DNA from 2 places in the Erythrobacter sp. S227 genome. Region 2 is predicted to be linked to the other one. Evidence: predicted binding sites of a transcription regulator. Region 2 holds the regulator's gene; the other holds the start of a gene.

Region 1 (6,709 bases), 1.2 Mb from region 2:
GGGGACCGCATAAACGGCGATATCGGGGTTGAACAGCGATCCGATAAAGCTCCACGGGAAGATAAACCCGTGCCAAAGGCCCCACAGGAAACCGGGCGTCTCCGGGTCCGTGCTGACCCCTGCATCAATCTGGCTTGCGCAGGCTGAAACAGCGAAAGCGAGCATCAGGGCGACAAGAATGCGGCGTGTTTTCATAGCGGATGCTCTGGATAGCGGCTTACATGCTGGCAGCTGCTACGACCGCCAGCCACATAAAGGGAAGCGCAATCCCACCAACCACCGTGTGAAGTCGGCCAGCGTTCGCAGCATGACCTTCGGGTCCGCGCGACAGGCGAACGCCATTGATAATAAAACCGAGCAGCAAGATTGTACCGCCGATCCCGATCCAGATTTCCGGTGCCATAGTCTGTTCCTTTGCCGTCTGGGGCAAGGATGACATATTTCGGGAAGAAGCGCGAGAGCGCGCTTAAGAGGAGCAGGCGCTCAACAGAAACGCTGCGGCGTCATCTTGCCTGGTTCCTCAAACGCGGCATTGGGCGTTGCATCGGCGCTGTCGGGAATATGCGTCGTCTGAAAGGATTGAAACTGCTGTTCGGACAGCGGTTTTGCAAAGGCGAGGCCAACTTCGCCGTCCTGCACCCATCGGACAATGGCGCGGTGCGGGCCTGTTTGCCCGACGTATATTTGCATGGGTGCGCCCGGCAGGATTTTTTGCGCGCCGTGCTCGAACCGGCAACCTCCACATGAAAGGTCGCGCAAGATAACATCCTGTGGCTCACCAAGGCCGGTCGAAAACCTGCCTGGCAAGGAGATCAATTTACGATTGGCCTGACGAGTACGCATGGCAGGTACAATAGGCTGACATTTTTAAAGTTAAGTAAACTTGCAATTCTGATGAAATTCGGGGGCGCAGATACAATTGAGCCCCGGAACAGTTCTGGACTGCCGGGGCTCTGTATTGTGATTATCCTTAGCGAAGGACTTCGCCGGCTCAGCCGGTTATTGACAGCTCAAGCATTCCTCATAGTCGGTTTGCTCTGCGCTAAGCTCGAACTTGGCCGCATCCGCCGTGTTGTCCGCCTCGACGCCGCCGGCAAAGCCTGCGCGCTGGACCGATTTCGACCGGAGATAATAGAGCGATTTGATGCCTTTCTCCCACGCCTGGAAGTGGAGCATCATGAGGTCCCATTTATCGACGTCAGCCGGGATAAAGAGGTTCAGCGACTGCGCCTGATCGATGTAAGGCGCACGGTCGGCTGCGAATTCGAGCAGCCAGCGCTGATCGATTTCGAAGCTGGTTTTGAAGCTCGCCTTTTCCTCTTCGGAAAGGAAATCGAGGTGCTGAACCGAGCCGCCTTTTTCAAGGATCGAGTTCCACACATTGGTCGAGTTCTTGCTCTTCTTGTCGAGCAGTTTTTCAAGATACGGGTTCTTGACGATGAAGGAGCCCGAAAGCGTCTTGTGGGTGTAGATGTTGGCCGGGATCGGCTCGATACAAGCTGACGTGCCGCCACAAATGATCGAAATCGACGCGGTCGGCGCGATTGCCATTTTGCAGGAGAACCGCTCCATCGCGCCCATGTCGGCCGCATCCGGGCAAGGTCCACGCTCTTGTGCAAGAAGCATTGAGGCTTCGGAGGCTTTGGCTTGAATATGCTTGAACATCTTGAGGTTCATGGCCTTCGCCATCGCGCTCTCGAAACCAAGGCCTTTTTGCTGCAGGAAGGAGTGGAAGCCCATGACGCCCAGACCAACCGAACGCTCACGCTCAGCCGAATAGCGTGCGCGTGCCATTTCATCGGGTGCGCGGTCGATATAATCCTGAAGGACATTGTCGAGCATGCGCATCACATCTTCGATGAACTGCTTGTCGCCGTTCCACTCGTCCCATTTCTCAAGGTTGAGCGATGAGAGGCAGCACACAGCGGTACGGTCATTGCCAAGGTGGTCAATGCCGGTTGGCAGAGTGATTTCCGAACACAGGTTCGAGGTCGAGACCTTCAGGCCAAGCTCGCGGTGGTGCTTTGGCATCATGCGGTTCACCGTGTCGCTGAACACGATGTAAGGCTCGCCTGTTGCGAGGCGCGTTTCGACCAGCTTCTGGAACAGCGAGCGGGCATCAACCGTACCGCGCACATCGCCGGTTTTGGGTGATTTGAGCTCAAACTCGGAGCCATCACGCACCGCTTCCATAAATTCATCGGTAAGAAGAACGCCGTGGTGAAGGTTGAGCGCCTTGCGGTTGAAGTCGCCTGAGGGTTTGCGGATTTCGAGGAATTCCTCGATCTCGGGGTGCGACACATCCAGATAACACGCAGCAGAACCACGGCGCAGCGACCCTTGCGAAATCGCGAGGGTTAGGCTGTCCATGACCCGCACAAACGGGATGATGCCGCTGGTCTTGCCGTTGAGGCCAACCGGCTCGCCAATGCCGCGCACATTGCCCCAATAGGTGCCAATGCCGCCGCCTTTGGAGGCCAGCCAAACATTCTCGTTCCAGGTGCCAACAATGCCATCGAGGCTGTCTGACACGGAGTTCAGATAGCAGGAGATCGGAAGACCGCGTGCTGTACCGCCGTTTGAAAGGACGGGGGTTGCCGGCATGAACCACAGTTTCGAGATGTAGTCATACAGGCGCTGTGCGTGCTCTGCGTCATCGGCATAAGCGTCCGCGACACGGGCAAACAGGTCCTGGTATTTCTCACCGGGCAGCAAATAGCGGTCGGTCAGCGTTTCCTTGCCGAACTCGGTCAGGTTTGCATCGCGGCTTTCATCGATCTGTACGTCGAAACGGCGATCATTCACCTTCTTGCTGTCAGGCGTCGTTTGCTCCTCGGCAGCCGCTTTTGCCGCTTCGGCAACCGCATTGCCGAGCGCCTCTGCGCTTTTCTCTGCGACCAGCGCATCGCTGCCTTTGTCCGCCTTTTCCATTGTCACTGCCTTTTGCGCCTTTTCTTCGGTCCCCGTGACGTCACCGGTATCGGTTTCGCTGAGCACGTCTTCGCCTGCTTTAAATTCCATTGTCGCCCCATTTTACGTCACTTCGAATCGGTTGGGCCTGTCCTTGGACAATAGCACCTTTGTTCCGATTCTGTTCCAAACATATTCATCGACAGCTTTTGCCCGTTTTTTCCGTGAGGATACGCACAAGGCAAAGCACCCAATTTCCTACCAGTCCGAACGTCAGAACCCCTGAATTGAGCGAATCTTCCCCTGTTTCGCCCTTCATCGCTAAGGAAGAGCCGAAAGAAGCACACAACAATTTGGGGGTCCCATGCGAACCGAACCCCTAGATGATGAATCATCCGTGGAATCGGGTCAACGGGCAATTAACCATGAATTCGCGCGAAAGCCGACCAAACATCTATGTTGCAGTGCAGCGACGCGTGCTCAAAGCTTGAGTCGTCAGTTGCGCAAGCCCCAAATTGAATCTGTGAAGAAAAATTTGGTGATTGAATCATGTGAATCAATCGTTGAATCTTTTGCACTCAATCGGGCAATATTGTTGCGGGATTTAAAGCGGGGCTCTGAAAATGGACGCAGCACTGACAAGGTTGATCGAATTTGCCGACCGGCACGAGCGTGCGATCGATATTTTGAGCGTGGTATGGTTCGTGATCTCCTGCGCGAGCTGGATCCCGTTCTTGCCGATTCCCGAAATACCCTATGTGACAGACCGCAATTTCTGGGTCTCTTCGGCCATCTGGAACACGCTGTGGTGGGGATTTGCCCACCCCGTGATCCACAACCACCGCAAGAAGATGGAAGCCGATGCCCCAAGGAGCCTGGAAACCGGGCCCGATTAAGCCGGCTGCGCAGCCTTTTCGCTGATCGCGTTGCCTCTGACGGAGCGCGCGTGGTCTGCCACGTGTCCTGCCAAAGGTTCGATCAATTCAATCGGCAAATCGTGGCCCCAGCCAGGGATCGTCACAAGCTTTGCGCCCGGAATATGCTTTGCCGTGTCCTGACCGCCCTCAAGCTTGACCAGCGGATCGCCTTCACCATGGAGCACAAGTGTGGGCGCGGACACGCTGGCGAGGCGTGATCGCCTGCAACCATCGTCAATGATCGCGGCCAGCTGACGCGGGAGGCCGGGAGGATAGACGCTGCGCCTCACCGATTTAAGCGTCCGCTCGCGCACACGTTCGGGGTCCGAAGGATAGCCGGGCGATCCGATGCTGCGCGCAATGTTAAGGCCATGCGCCACAAGGTCCTCTTCATCCAGAGACTTGAGCGGGGCGACCAGCGCTTCCATCGCGGATTTGTCCGCCATCGGAAGCGATCCATTACCCGTGGTCGACATGATCGAGGTCAGCGAGTGCAAACGCCCGGGATGATGAATGCCCACAAGCTGCGCGATCATCCCGCCCATGCTGGCCCCTACAACATGCGCTTTTTCAATTTCCATCGCGGTCAAAAGTCCCACCGCATCATCGGCCATGTCCCGAAGTGTGTAAGGCACTTTGGCGGGCCAGCCGATCTTCTTACGGATCACTTGCCACGCAGGGCTCGGTGCCTTTGCCCCTTCAAACTTCTGCGAAAGGCCGATGTCGCGGTTGTCATAGCGAATGACACGAAAGCCGTGCCCCACAAGCGCCTCGACCAGCTCATCGGGCCACAAGGTCATCTGCGCGCCCAGACCCATGACCAGCAGGATCGCCTCGTGCGAGGGATCGCCATGGTCTTCGAAAAAGAGTTCGATACCGGTGTTGGGCGTGGTGATTGTGGGCATGGGCGAGCGAGTTCCTTAGGTTGTTTTCGAGGACCTACATTGCAGACCGGGTGCAGACAAGCGCTGCACGGGCAAGGTCTAGCCTTGAGGCGACACCACATCGGCTTTGGGGCGCCAGTCGGGGCCCCCGATAAGGAAGTCTTGTGCCTCAAGTTGATCGAGCACGCCGTCCTGCTCTGCCAGAACGCGCAAAGGGACCACGGCCAATGTAACGCCGGTCTGCTCGGAGGCGTCGGAGATCATGCTCACCCATTGGCTGCGGATTTCATCGCCAAGCTCGTCATCGGCCCATGGCCAACAGCGGCCAAGCGCGATTTCCAGCGGGTTTTCCATCACGGCCGGGATATCAAAGCTGCGCCAGTCATCGCCGCGCTTTTCGATAATGGCCTGCCCTGCCTCGGTCGCGCCCATTGCCGCTTCGAGACAAGGGATGTGACTGGCCGGAGGTGCGTCAGCGAGATTGTCGAGCAGGTCTTCGCCCCGGAACCGCTGCGGCCGGGTGATCGGCACGTCGGCCCTGTTCGCAGCCTTCTTCACGATGTCGGTCGCATCCTTGACCGTGTCGTCATCAAAATCGAGCCTGCGCGCGAGCAGGTCAAAGCTCGTCATCAGGAAAGAGCGGCGGTCATAATCGATGTCATATTCGGCCTCGAGCGCGGCGAGCCGGGCGCGCTGCCCGGTGCTGAGATATTCGGCTGCGACGGTTTTATCGGGCAGTTTGGTGAACTTGCCCCCGCTGAAAATCAGCCGGAAGGCATCGCCGGGAGAGAATTTGGGGGCCGCGCGAAGGATCACGCGATCTGCTTCTTTGGTGGCTTCCTCCAACCGGTCGGGAAACCACGGCGTTGCCTTGGGCACAGCGCGGATTTCACCGACAAGGATGACGGTGCCGGTATCGGTATCTATCGTCCACATCGGCGCGCCGGAACGCTGCGCTGTGACGACGATGGAGTTTGCAGCCACGTTTTGGGAGGCGTCTTGGGATGCGTCTTGGGTAAGCCCTGCCTCATCCTGAGCCGAGATCGCGGCTGAGCATGGCAGGCACAGGGCAATGCCGAAAGTGAGAGTGAGCCGGTTCATGAGGACGCCAATAGCGTAAGACCGCTGGCTCGCAGGTGAACGAGGCTTTTGGGCTAGGCTCGGCGTTGCGACCACTTACCGCTCAACGGCAGGCAACGGCATCACAACCGATGTTGTCTCGCTATCCTCATCATAGGCGCAGTGGACCCGCAGCAAATGCGGGCGGTTCCTCTGGCCAAGCATCCAATAGTCGAGCAATTCGGCAGAATGGCACTGCGCAGCGGTCACCTCGCGCCCTTCAAAATGCTGTTTTGTGGTCATGGATGAAGAGCGGGGATGATCGGCCACATTGTCTGCCATAAAGCGGCCCATGCGAGTCAGTTTTGCCTGAATGGCTTCGCGCGAAAGGCGAAGCGGCGTGTTACCGCCAATCTGCACTTCAACCGCCTGTCCGCCCATGGTGATTGTGGCGAGCGCTGCAAAACCCGTCGGTCGATGGATCGCCACCCATGGCAATGCGCCGCGCGCCCGCAGGACACTGGCGGGGTCGACCGGTTCAATTCCGGCGTCGCGTTTGATCGAATAACCGGTAAGCTCGCCATCATCGGAATAGTCCGATGAATGCACGAACTTGTCGATGACAATCACCTCTTCCTCGCCCGATTGAAGGTCCTGCACAACCAGGAATATCTCGGCGCGCAAAGCTTCGTAATAGCCAAGGTTATCGGTCGATGTGCGCAAGAGAAACAGATGCGTCGCGCTCATCCCGACGGGTTCTTCGTGAATGTCGATGAAGCTGTCGGGCGATGCGTATGCAGGGCTGGCCAATGCCAGAACGCTGGCACAAAACGCGGCGAAAAGGGCTTTGATCAGGTTCATGGCACCAACACGGTATCGCGCACGCTCGTTTTGAGCTCGGGATAATCGAGCGTATAGTGAAGCCCCCGGCTTTCCTTG
Region 2 (11,717 bases):
GGCTCAGCTCACATGCGATCGATGCGCAGATAGCGCTCTTGGGTGGGACCAAGTCACTGCCGAGCGGTTTTGAGGCGCTTTCTCAAGCGCTTGCTCAAGACACCTTGCGCGAAATGAGCGAGGTGTAGAGCGCCGCTTATGAACCGCCAGCAATCCATCATTGCCGCACACGGCCTGACCGATGAACATGATCGGCTCGTCAAAGCGGATGAGCTGCTTGCAGAACTGCAAGAGGCTTGTGGTGGGCGTTTGCCGGGTGCCTTGGCGGTGCCTGAACTGCGCGAACTCGTCCGCCAATGCCGCGAGAGGGGGCTGCGCATTGCCCGCGAATTCAGCGCCTTTGACGGTCAGGACAGGGTCGGCGGTTTTGTCCGCGTAAATCCGGTTCTTGAAGCCGTTGATGACAGTGACGTTGCAGGCGGCTGCGAGATCATCATAGAAAACTGGCTAGGCGGCGCGCAGGATGATGCCCAGACGCGGACAAGCACGGGCTGGCTCGATGCAGCTGACCGCGCGTCGGCGGAGATTACGGCACGGCTTGATGCTTGGCAAAAGCTTCAGGTTATCACATCATTGAGCAGCGATGCTCAGGCGCTTTGTGAAGCGGTTGAGGCGGCTCCGGGCAAGCTTTGGAGCGAGTATGTTAAGCTTGAAGGCATTGCCCATGAACAACCGCTCCATTGGCGGCTTTTGGACGGGGCAAAGGCCACTATTCCGGGTTCAAGCCGCAGTTGGCGGGCGCGGTTGCTGCCTGTCGGGCCATCGGCCTCTGCGCCTCGCGGGTTTGAGCTTTTGTTTGTAGCGAACGAACCTTTAAGTGATGGTGCCGCCCATGGCGATGCGCCCGACAAGGACGCTCCAGAGCATTCTCGCCTGGTTGGTAGCGCGCTAACCCCTGTGCTGCGCCAACCCATCGCGCGAATTATCGCCAATGCAGAGACAATCCATGCCCGGCTCGCAGGGCCGCTGCGTGCAGAGTATAGCGAATACGCCGCCAATATCGCGGCCGCTGGCCAGCACCTTGCCGGTATGCTCGATGATCTTGCCGACCTCGAGGTGGTCGAAGCGCCCGGCTTCAGGACCGCGAAAGAGCGCGTCGATCTGGCGGATGTCGCTCAGCGGGCTGCGGGCATTCTGGGCGTAAGAGCACAGGGGCGGGGAATCTCGGTGAAAGTCGATAGGCTGGCCGAACCGATTTACGCCGCCGCAGAGTTCCGGCGCGTATTGCAGATTCTCATCAATCTGATCGGGAACGCCATCGCCTATTCGCCCGAGGAGAGCCAAGTGTCAGTGAGCGTGGGCGAAGACGGTCGCGGCTTGGTCAGCGTGACGGTGAGCGATCAGGGGCCCGGCGTGACAAGGGAGCAGGCTGACAAAATTTTCGACAAGTTCGAGCGCCTTGGCCGGGATAGCGACGGTGGCAATGACACTGGATCGGGTCTTGGGCTGTTTATCTCTCGCAAGCTTGCCCTTGCGATGGAGGGGGACCTTCAGGTTTTGCCGCAAAAGCAAAGCGCGGATCATATGGGCGCGCAGTTCAAGCTGACCTTGCCCGAGATCGACACTCAATAAAGCCTAACGCGACAAAAAGGCGCGGCCTGCATATCTGCAAACCGCGCCCGTTTTATCTTAGGATTGGCGTCGCTTAGCGCTGGCCTACCGGCACATAGTCGCGCTGCGTTGGGCCCGTGTAGAGCTGACGTGGACGGCCGATCACCTGCGCTGGATCAGAGATCATCTCGTTCCACTGAGCAACCCAGCCAACGGTGCGTGCAAGCGCGAAGAGCGCGGTGAACATCGTTGTCGGGAAGCCGATCGAACTCAAAATGATGCCCGAGTAGAAATCGACGTTCGGGAACAGCTTCTTCTCTTTGAAATAATCGTCATTGAGAGCGATTTCTTCAAGCTTCAGCGCGGTTTCAAACACAGGATCGGTGGTCTTGAGGGCTTCAAACACCTCGCGAAGTGTCTTCTGCATGACGGTCGCACGCGGATCGTAGTTTTTGTAAACACGGTGACCAAAGCCCATCAGGCGGAACGGATCGTTCTTGTCCTTCGCACGCTCGATGTAGTGCGGGATGCGGTCTGGCGTACCGATCTCTTGCAGCATGTTGAGCGCCGCTTCGTTCGCGCCGCCGTGTGCCGGGCCCCAAAGACAGGCAATACCCGCAGCGATACAGGCAAACGGGTTCGCGCCCGATGACCCTGCAAGGCGCACGGTAGAGGTCGATGCGTTCTGTTCATGATCGGCGTGGAGGATGAATATCCGGTCCATTGCTTTTTCGATTGCCGGGTGAACTTCGTATTCTTCCGCCGGAACACCAAAGGTCATCCGCAGGAAGTTGCCGGTGTAAGACAGCGAGTTATCGGGATAAAGGAACGGCTGCCCAACCGAATATTTATATGCCATCGCCGCGATTGTCGGCATCTTTGCGATCAGGCGGTGCGAGGAAATCTTGCGGTGTTCAGGGTCCGAAATATCGGTGCTGTCATGGTAGAATGCTGACAAAGCGCCAACAACGCCGCACATGATAGCCATCGGGTGAGCGTCCCGGCGAAAGCCCTGAAGAAACGTCCTCAATTGCTCATGGAGCATAGTGTGACGGGTGATGGTGTCTTCAAACTCGGTGAGTTCACCAGCATTCGGCAGTTCGCCATTCAGCAGGAGATAGCTGACTTCCATAAAGCTGGAGTGTTCAGCCAATTGGCCAATCGGGTAACCGCGGTGGAGCAGAATGCCTTCCTGACCGTCGATATAGGTCAGCGCGCTTTCACAGCTTGCAGTTGACTTATAGCCAGGGTCGAAGGTGAACGCTCCGGTTGCGCCATAGAGCTTGCGAATGTCGATTACGTCGGGTCCGGTGCTGCCTTCGAGCACGGGAAATTCGTGTGTCTTACCGCCAAGTTCGAGCTTCGCTTGCTTGTCAGCCACCATGTGTCTCCTAATCAATCTTTCCTAGATCCTTGTTAGCCCTGCTTCTTACTCAACTTCCTAGGAAGCCTGCGCGTCGATGCGAGCCAAGGATTCATCCCGTCCCAAGAGGACCAGTACGTCAAAAATTCCGGGCGAGGTTGTCGTCCCGGTGAGGGCAGCGCGCATTGGCTGCGCCAGCTTGCCGAAGCCCAGATCCAGTTCCTCTGCAAGCGCTTTCGTAGTGGCTTCGAGAGCCTCCATTGTCCAGTCATTTTCGGCTGATAATGCGTTGGAAATGGAACTAAGCCGCGCGCGGCCGTCATCGTCCAGCAATTTGGCGGCCTTTTCGGTCATTTCGAGCGGCCGTTTTGCAAAGAGAAAGCCCGCGCCTTCAGCCAGTTCGTCGAGGTTCTTCGCACGGGTTTTCAAGACCGGCATCGCCTTGGTCAATAGCTCGATATCCACATCGCCATCAATGCGCTGCGCAACAAGCGGTGCAAGCTTTGCATCGTCTGCTTCGCGGATATAATGGCCGTTAAGGTTTTCCAGCTTTTTCAGGTCGAAGCGCGATGGGCTTTTGCCAACGCCAGACAGATCGAACAGCTCGATCGCTTCCTCGCGAGTGATTTCCTCGCGGTCGCCATGGCCCCAGCCAAGGCGCAGTAGATAATTAAAAAGGGCCTCAGGAAGGATGCCGAATTCGTCGCGGTATGTTTCCGCGCCCAATGCACCGTGACGCTTTGAAAGCTTGGCCCCGTCTGCACCGTGGATGAGCGGAACATGCGCATACACCGGATCAGGCCAACCACCCTCGATGGCGTCCATCGCGCGGTAAATCGGCAATTGGCGAAAGGCGTTGTTCAAATGATCATCGCCGCGGATCACATGGGTCACGCCCATGTCATGGTCATCAACCACAACCGCGAGCATATATGTCGGCGTGCCGTCTGCGCGAAGGATAATGTAATCGTCGAGCTCTTCGTTCTTGACCGAAACGCTGCCCTGAACGCGATCTTCGATGGTTGCCTCGCCGTCTTGAGGCGTCTTCAATCGCACCGTGTAAGATGCACCTTCGGGCGCCTCCAACGGATCACGGTCACGCCAGCGCCCGTCATAACGCATTGGTTGTTTATGGGCACGCTGCTCGGCGCGCATTGCCTCTAGCTCTTCAGGTGTCGCAAAGCATTTGTATGCATGGCCCGCCTCGAGCAGTTGGTGCGCAACCTCGGCATGACGTTCTGCGCGTTTGGACTGGAAAACCGGCTCGTCGTCATAGTCCAGGCCCAGCCAAGCGAGCCCGTCCAGAATGGCATCAATAGCTTCCTGGCTTGAGCGTTTCTTGTCGGTGTCCTCGATCCGGAGAAGCGCTTTACCCCCGTTGTGCCGGGCAAAAAGCCAATTGAACAACGCCGTTCGCGCGCCGCCGATATGCAGGAACCCCGTGGGCGAAGGGGCAAACCTGGTTACCACAGGCGCATTGTCCAAAGAATTTGACGCAGGGGCCGTCATAGAATTAAGCTTCCTATCCGTTTGGTGCAAAAGGAACGGTGCCTACCCCGGGGGGAAGCGAGCCGATGGCCGATGCGCCGATTATTCCGATGGGAGACAAACCCGCAGGCGATAGCGCCACTGCGGGAACGATCCCAGCCACGCCTCGAAAGGCTTTCGCTGGCCTGTGGCAAAGGGATGCTGGATTGTCCAGCATTTGGCGCGCCTTTGGCGGTGTGATTGCCGAGCGGGCAGAGCGTTTTCTTGCAGAAGCCGGCTTTGACCGGGCACCGTGGCTGGCGGTGGTTTTCGCCAGCGGCATACTCTTCTGGTTCTATCTGAAATCCCCGTGGCAATGGGCGAGCGCGATTGGCCTTGCGATCCTTCTTGCCCTGTTTGCCTTTGCCGCATGGCGCGACAATACGGGCCGCGATCATTTGCGCGGTGCGATCATAGCGTGCGCTCTGCTCTTCGCGGCCGGGATAAGCGTGATTTGGATGCGTTCGGAATTTGTCGGCGCAAGGGCAATCGAGCGCCCGAAAGTTGAACGCGTGCAGGGGTACATCCTTTCGCGCGATGATCAGCCCGCACAAGATCGCATCCGCCTCACAATGGCTGTACGCGATGCTGAAAGCGGCGAAAGCCGAAAAATCCGAGTCAATATCCCTTCCGCCACCATGGTTCAGACCGGCGCTGGCACCGGACTTACGAGCGATGATAGCGGGTTGGTCGAGGGGGCAGTTGTGCGAATGCGGGTGCGATTGATGCCGCCTGCAAGCCCGATGCTGCCCGGCGCATATGACTTTGCAAGAGCCGCTTGGTTCAAGGGGTTGGCTGCGTCGGGAAGCGTTATTGGCGACATCGCAATTGTGACACCTGCCGAAGCTTCGGGAATGATCCCGCGCGCGCAAAGGGCTTTATCAGCGCACGTGCGAACGCGGGTCGATGGCTCTGCCGGGCACATCGCCGCAGCATTTGCCAGCGGAGACCGGGGCGCCATCGGTGAGGAAGACCGCGAGGCGATGCGCGATGCAGGGCTCACCCATCTGCTTGCGATTAGCGGTTTGCATGTCAGCGCCGTGATTGGTGCAGCCTATCTTGTCACGCTCAAGCTGCTTGCCCTTTTTCCAGCGCTTGCGATTCGCGTGCGTTTGCCGGTGATTGCTGCGGGCGTCGGAGCACTGGCGGGCATTGCCTACACGCTTTTGACAGGGGCGCAGGTCCCGACCGTTCGTGCGTGCGCTGCTGCTATGCTGGTTCTTGTTGCGCTTGCCAGCGGACGAGACGCTTTGTCGCTGCGCATGGTGGCAGTGGCAGCGATATTCGTGCTTCTTCTCTGGCCCGAAAGCGTGATCGGGCCCAGCTTCCAGATGAGCTTTTCAGCGGTCCTTGCCATTGTCGCCCTGCATTCGAGCGCGCCTGTTCGCGCGTTTCTTGCAGCCCGTGAGGAGAGCAGCTTTGCCCGGTTGGGGCGCGGGACTGCGATGCTGTTCCTGACGGGGCTCGTGATCGAGATTGCTCTTATGCCGATCGTCCTGTTCCACTTTCACCGCGCCGGGGTCTACGGCGCTTTTGCGAATGTGCTGGCGATCCCGTTGGTTACGTTCGTGTCGATGCCGCTAATCGCCTTGGGCCTTGTGTTCGACATTATAGGTCTTGGCGCACCGTTTTGGTGGTTGACCGAGAAGTCGCTCGATCTTCTTCTGGCAATTGCCCATTTCACCTCGGCCCAGCCTGGCGCTGTAAAACTGATGCCCCAGATGAGCGGCCTCACCATAGCGCTTTTCACCGCAGGCGGGCTTTGGCTCGCGCTGTGGACGGGCAAAGCACGATTGCTTGGTTTTGTGCCCGCATTGATTGCCGCGATCATATTGCTGCTTACCCCCATTCCCGATGTTCTGATAGGAAGGGACGGGAGGCATGTCGGGCTTACGGTGACCGCGCCTGATGGAAGCCGAAGCCTTTTGTCCTTGCGCGATAGCCGGTCTTCATATTCGCGCGACAACCTGCTTGAGCTTGCCAGCGTGACATCAGAACCGATCCCGTTGGCGCAGTGGGATGGTGCGCGATGCTCGCCTGAATTTTGCACCATTGTCCTTGAGCGGGGAGGGCGCGATTGGTCGCTGCTCCTTGCCCGCAATCGGGAGCTAATCGAAGAACGCGCTCTTGCTGCTGCTTGCGAGCGTGCGGACATTGTGGTCGCTGACCGTTATCTGCCCCGGTCATGCAGCCCGCGATGGCTTAAAGCGGACCGAGGGTTCCTCGAGCAATCAGGCGGCCTTGCGATCGACCTTGAAGGCCAAACCATCACCAGCGTTGGCGAGAGCCAAGGCGAGCATGGTTGGTGGCTCGGTTCCCGGGATTGACGGGCGGGCCCAAACGCAAACGCGGGTCCCGCCCAAATCATGCCCGTCAGTGGTAGCGTCGCAGAAGCCCTGCAAGCTTGCCCTGAACCTCAACCTCGCCCGGACCATAGACCTGCGGGTCATAGCTCGCATTGGCAGGATCAAGGCGCACAAGGCTGCCGTCTTTGTGAAGGTATTTGAGCGTTGCTTCCTCGCCGTTCACAAGAGCCACCACGATCTCGCCATCGCGGGCCGTATTGGTCCGGCGCACAAGCGCAAAATCACCATCAAAGATGCCAGCCTCGATCATGGAATCGCCAGACACCTCAAGCGCATAATGCTCTCCCGGGCCAAGCAAGGCTGCAGGAACAGGAAGCGAGCTTTGCCCCTCTAGCGCCTCAATCGGAGCGCCAGCAGCGATCCGGCCGTGCAGAGGGATCTCTATCACGTCATTGGCAGGCTCTGGCGCTGCTTTGGGAGCAGACGCAGCAGCCGCAACCACCCGGTCATTCGCCGCAACAGCAGGAGCGCTGCGCGGGATGGGGGTGGAATCCTCGGGGTTCTTGATCACTTCCAGCGCGCGTGCCCTGTTGGGCAGACGCCGGATAAAGCCGCGTTCTTCAAGGGCAGAGATCAGGCGGTGAACGCCCGACTTGCTCTTTAAATCGAGCGCTTCTTTCATTTCTTCAAAACTGGGTGAAATGCCGGTTTCTTCCAGACGCTGCTGAATGAAACGGATCAGTTCGTGTTGCTTTGCCGTTAGCATGGGCAAACTCCATCAGCCGCACTCTACGTGCACCGGAACGATAGGGTCCCGAGGCACAGTGCCAAAGTTGCGCACCCCATAGAGGCACCGATCCGGAAAACGGAACAGGTGCGATACAGAACGCTAACCGTCCGACCATTATGGTGAACGAATGCGGAACGAATAGGCAACTTGATTCGCCAAGTCAAGCGTGTGCCTTGGTTAAACTCCCGCAAAACCGCCATTGTGGAGGAGATATACTTCCACATGCTCGCCTGACTGGACTGGGGGTGAATGGGCTGGCCGGCTGATAAGGCAATTGGCCATGGCCAAGGCTCCCAATGCGCTTGAATCCTGAGAGGACGCAAGACGTGCTATCCCGTCGTTCAGTATGCCACGCATGAACTCGTGGCGCGGACCAGTCGCAGGCAGCTCCTCACCCGCAACTAGTTGTATGGTCCCCGGGAGCGGATCAGGGGCTCCCAAAGAGGCGCGCACCAGGGGAAGGGCGAAGAGGAAGGCGGTTACGAAGCTCGACACAGGGTTTCCCGGAAGCCCGAGGATGACTTGCTGGCCCCATTTGGTCTGGCGTGTGGCCACCATTAACGGCTTGCCCGGCTTGATCGCGACCTTCCAGAACTCGATTTCCGCGCCCCACTCTCGCAAGGCCTCTTGCACAAGATCATGGTCGCCAACCGATGCCCCGCCCGAGGTGATGACGATGTCATGCTCATCGGCCTGTTCCAGAGCTACCGCAAGCGCGGCGCGGTCGTCGGCGACGGGGCCGATTGGCTTTAGCGTTCCGACATAGGGGCTGAGCATTGCGGTAAGCATTATGCCATTGCTTGCCGGGATTTGATGGAGTGCACAGGGCCTTCCGGCAGGCACCAGTTCATCCCCGCTATCGAGCACTGCCACATGAGGCGCGCCCCCCACACGCAAAGAGTCCAAGCCCGCAGAGGCTGCCACGGCAATTGTCGCTGGAGTGACAGGAGCGCCTTTTTCGAGCACTACCTCTCCAGTTCCAAAGTCAAATCCTGAACGGCGGATGTGTTCGCTTGGCGCAGGCGTCGCTGTCGCAAATACCACCGCGCCGTCGACCCTGGCATTCTCTTGGATCAGCACCGCGTTCGCGCCTTCGGGCATATGCGCGCCGGTCGAGATGCGGGTGCACTGGCCGGGAACAAGCGTGCCATGAAATGGGGTTCCCGCCTTGCTTTCGCCCACTCTTTCCCAAGGGCCATCGCCAGAGACCGCGTAGCCATCCATTGCAGACAGATCGGCTGCAGGCTGTGTGCGCCGTGCTTTGTGGTTGCGCGCGAGCCATCGTTGGCAGGTGACGTTGGCAGCGATTTCCAAGCCGACGTTAAAGGCCTGTGTTGTCGGCGCTAGCGCGAGTAGCCGTTTCTGCGCTTCTTCGAGGGAGAGCATGGCACTCACAGCGCGTCCGCTTTCCAGGTGCCAGACTTGCCGCCGCGTTTTTCGATCAGGCGAACCTCGCCAATGACCATTCCTTTGTCGATTGCCTTGGCCATATCGTAAATGGTGAGGAGCGCTGTCGATACAGCCACCATCGCCTCCATCTCAACGCCGGTTTTGCCGGTCAGAGAGGCGCTGGCGTTGACGCGGATACCCGCTTCTTCAAAGGTGAAATCCACCGTGACCGCCTCAAGGCCCAGCGGATGGCACAGGGGGATAAGGTCGCCCGTTCGCTTGGCTGCCATAATTGCGGCCACGCGCGCTGTCCCTAACACGTCGCCTTTGGGGGCATCCCCTTGGCGGATCGCTTCAAGTGCGTCCCTGGACATGGTGATAAGCCCGCTTGCGATCGCCACGCGGTGCGTTTCGGCTTTGCCGCCCACATCGACCATATGCGCCGCGCCGTCCTCGGCAATATGCGTTAAGCGGCTCATTTTACTTCCTTTTCGGCACTTTTTGACACACTTGACACACTGTTCAAGAGCAAAAAACCAATTGATCAGTGATGCGCGTTTCAATCGCTTGGATCGATGAAAGAGGCGGCTGAATGGTCATTGCGCTCACCTGATGACATTTTTCGCAGTTGTAGGACAGTGCAGCATGGGGGAACCGGGCCTTGCCGATAGGCTATCCGTTCAAAAGCTCGGACGTTGCCGCCGCCACATCATCGGCGCTCATCAGGCTTTCGCCCACCAGAAACCCGCGCACGCCGCTTTTCGACAGGCGGACACAATCGGCATGGGTGGCGATCCCGCTTTCTCCGATCAGCATAGTGCCTTGCGGCACCATTGGCGCGAGGCGTTCTGTTGTCGCAAGCGAAGTGGTGAAGGTTTTAAGGTCGCGGTTGTTCACACCGATCAGGCGGCTGTTGAGGTGGGTGAGGGCGCGCTCCATCTCTGCCTCATCGTGCACCTCGACCAGCACATCCATGTCGTGGTCGCTCGCGGCCGCTTCGATTTCCGCCATCACGGTATCGTCGAGCGCTGCGACAATGATGAGGATTGCGTCTGCCCCGATGCTGCGCGCTTCAAGGCACTGCCATGGATCGACCATGAAATCCTTGCGAAGTGAGGGAAGCGTGCAGGCGTTGCGCGCTTCGACGAGGTAATCTTCATGGCCCTGGAAATAGGGCGCGTCGGTGAGGACGCTGAGACAAGCCGCGCCGCCTTTTTCGTAATCGCGTGCATGATCGGCGGGGTGAAAATCGGGGCGGATGAGGCCTTTTGAGGGGCTTGCCTTTTTGACTTCCGCGATCAGGGCAAAACCGGTTTCGGCCTTTGTGCGCAGCGCTGCTTCAAACCCGCGCGGGGCCGTTTGCTGTGCAGCCAGCGCCTCAAGGTCAGTGGGGGAGTTCGCAGCTTTACGAGCGGCAACTTCGCCGAGCTTTGTCTGGCAGATTTCTTCAAGTTTGTTCATCGGGGGCGCTATACCGTCAATTCGATCCATTTGGCGAGCAGGGCTTTCGCCGCGCCGCTATCGAGCGCTTCGGCAGCTTTGGCGGCGGCTTCTTTCCAATCATCGGTAACGCCTGCGACAATCAGGGTGCCTGCCGCGTTCAACAGGACAGCGTCGCGATATGCGCCTTTTTCACCGCCAAGCAGGCGGGTGAGCGCGGCTGCGTTGTAGGTGGCGTCATCGCCGCGAATGGCTTCGAGCGGAGCATTGGGAAGGCCAAGATCGCCAGCATCCACGCGCCGCATGGTGACTTGCCCGCCAGCCACATCGGCAAGGGTATTGCCGCCTGCAAGGCTGAGTTCGTCCAGCCCCTCATCACCGGAAACGATGAAAGCGGGGTCTGTATCAAGGCTCGCCTTCGCCTCGGCATAGGCTGGCACGAGTTCGGGGCGGGCAAGACCGATCAACTGGCGGCGAACCCCTGCGGGATTGGTGAGGGGGCCAAGGAGGTTAAAGATCGTGCGCTTGCCGATTTTCTCGCGGATCGGCGCAATGGGGCCAAGGGCAGGGTGGTGGACGCGCGCGAAGAGGAAGCAGATGCCAACCTCGTCGAGCGTCTTTTGCGCGCAGCGAACGGCTGCAACCATATCAAGGCCGAGCGCTTCCAACGTGTCTGCTGCGCCAGATTTCGACGAAGCTGCGCGGTTGCCATGTTTGGCGACAGGAACTCCGCAAGCGGCGACCACGAGGCTGACGGCGGTGGAGACGTTGAGCGTGTGCTGTCCATCGCCGCCCGTGCCGCAGCAATCGACCGCATTGTCTGGCGCTTCGATGCCATTGACGCGCGCGCGCATGGCACTGGCCGCTGCCGCGATTTCGGTTGCGGTTTCGCCGCGTTCGGACAGGGCGATGAGGAAAGCCTCGATTTCCTCTGCGCTGGCTTTCAGGTCGAGGACATTGGCGAAGACTTCATCCGCCTCGGCGCGGGTGAGGTGAGGCGCATCAAGGGGTAGGACGCTCACGGTAGTTCCTCTGGTTCAAGCCCGCAAATCTGCATAAAATTGGCAAGCAATGCGTGTCCGTGCTCGGTCGCGATGCTTTCGGGGTGGAATTGCACAGAATGGATGGGAAGCTCTGCGTGACGAAAGCCCATAACGCTGGGGTGATCTTCGCCCGGCGTATCGGCATGGGCATTTGCGATCAGGCTTGTCGGCACATCGACCACCTCAAGGCTGTGATAGCGCGTGGCGGTGAAGGGGCTGGGGAGACCTTCGAAAAGCCCGCTGCCATCGTGTGTCACAGGCGAGGTTTTGCCATGCATCAATCCGCCGCGTGTGACCGTTCCGCCGAA

Evidence for each region. The regulator LexA, encoded in region 2, represses DNA repair genes until DNA is damaged. The targets are predictions, from matches to a motif close to GTTCCNCNCTTGTTCT.
Region 1: the regulator LexA is predicted to act here: its motif matches at 3,083-3,098, upstream of AC0V6Q_RS10335 (ribonucleoside-diphosphate reductase subunit alpha).

What each region holds. Positions count from the first base shown of each region.
Region 1 is NZ_CP200280.1:2,193,055-2,199,763, forward strand. Features, by position in the region: gene AC0V6Q_RS10320 (hypothetical protein) at 1-195, opposite strand, end outside; gene AC0V6Q_RS10325 (hypothetical protein) at 218-403, opposite strand; gene AC0V6Q_RS10330 (PilZ domain-containing protein) at 484-843, opposite strand; gene AC0V6Q_RS10335 (ribonucleoside-diphosphate reductase subunit alpha) at 1,000-3,021, opposite strand; gene AC0V6Q_RS10340 (hypothetical protein) at 3,534-3,806, shown strand; gene AC0V6Q_RS10345 (alpha/beta fold hydrolase) at 3,803-4,732, opposite strand; gene AC0V6Q_RS10350 (TraB/GumN family protein) at 4,811-5,812, opposite strand; gene AC0V6Q_RS10355 (hypothetical protein) at 5,888-6,631, opposite strand; gene nadB (L-aspartate oxidase) at 6,628-6,709, opposite strand, start outside.
Region 2 is NZ_CP200280.1:977,936-989,652, reverse strand. Features, by position in the region: gene AC0V6Q_RS04680 (hypothetical protein) at 1-128, shown strand, start outside; gene AC0V6Q_RS04675 (sensor histidine kinase) at 139-1,572, shown strand; gene AC0V6Q_RS04670 (citrate synthase) at 1,646-2,932, opposite strand; gene gltX (glutamate--tRNA ligase) at 2,993-4,423, opposite strand; gene AC0V6Q_RS04660 (ComEC/Rec2 family competence protein) at 4,489-6,768, shown strand; gene lexA (transcriptional repressor LexA) at 6,815-7,513, opposite strand; gene AC0V6Q_RS04650 (molybdopterin molybdotransferase MoeA) at 7,715-8,923, opposite strand; gene moaC (cyclic pyranopterin monophosphate synthase MoaC) at 8,929-9,405, opposite strand; gene trpC (indole-3-glycerol phosphate synthase TrpC) at 9,599-10,387, opposite strand; gene trpD (anthranilate phosphoribosyltransferase) at 10,396-11,388, opposite strand; gene AC0V6Q_RS04630 (anthranilate synthase component II) at 11,385-11,717, opposite strand, start outside.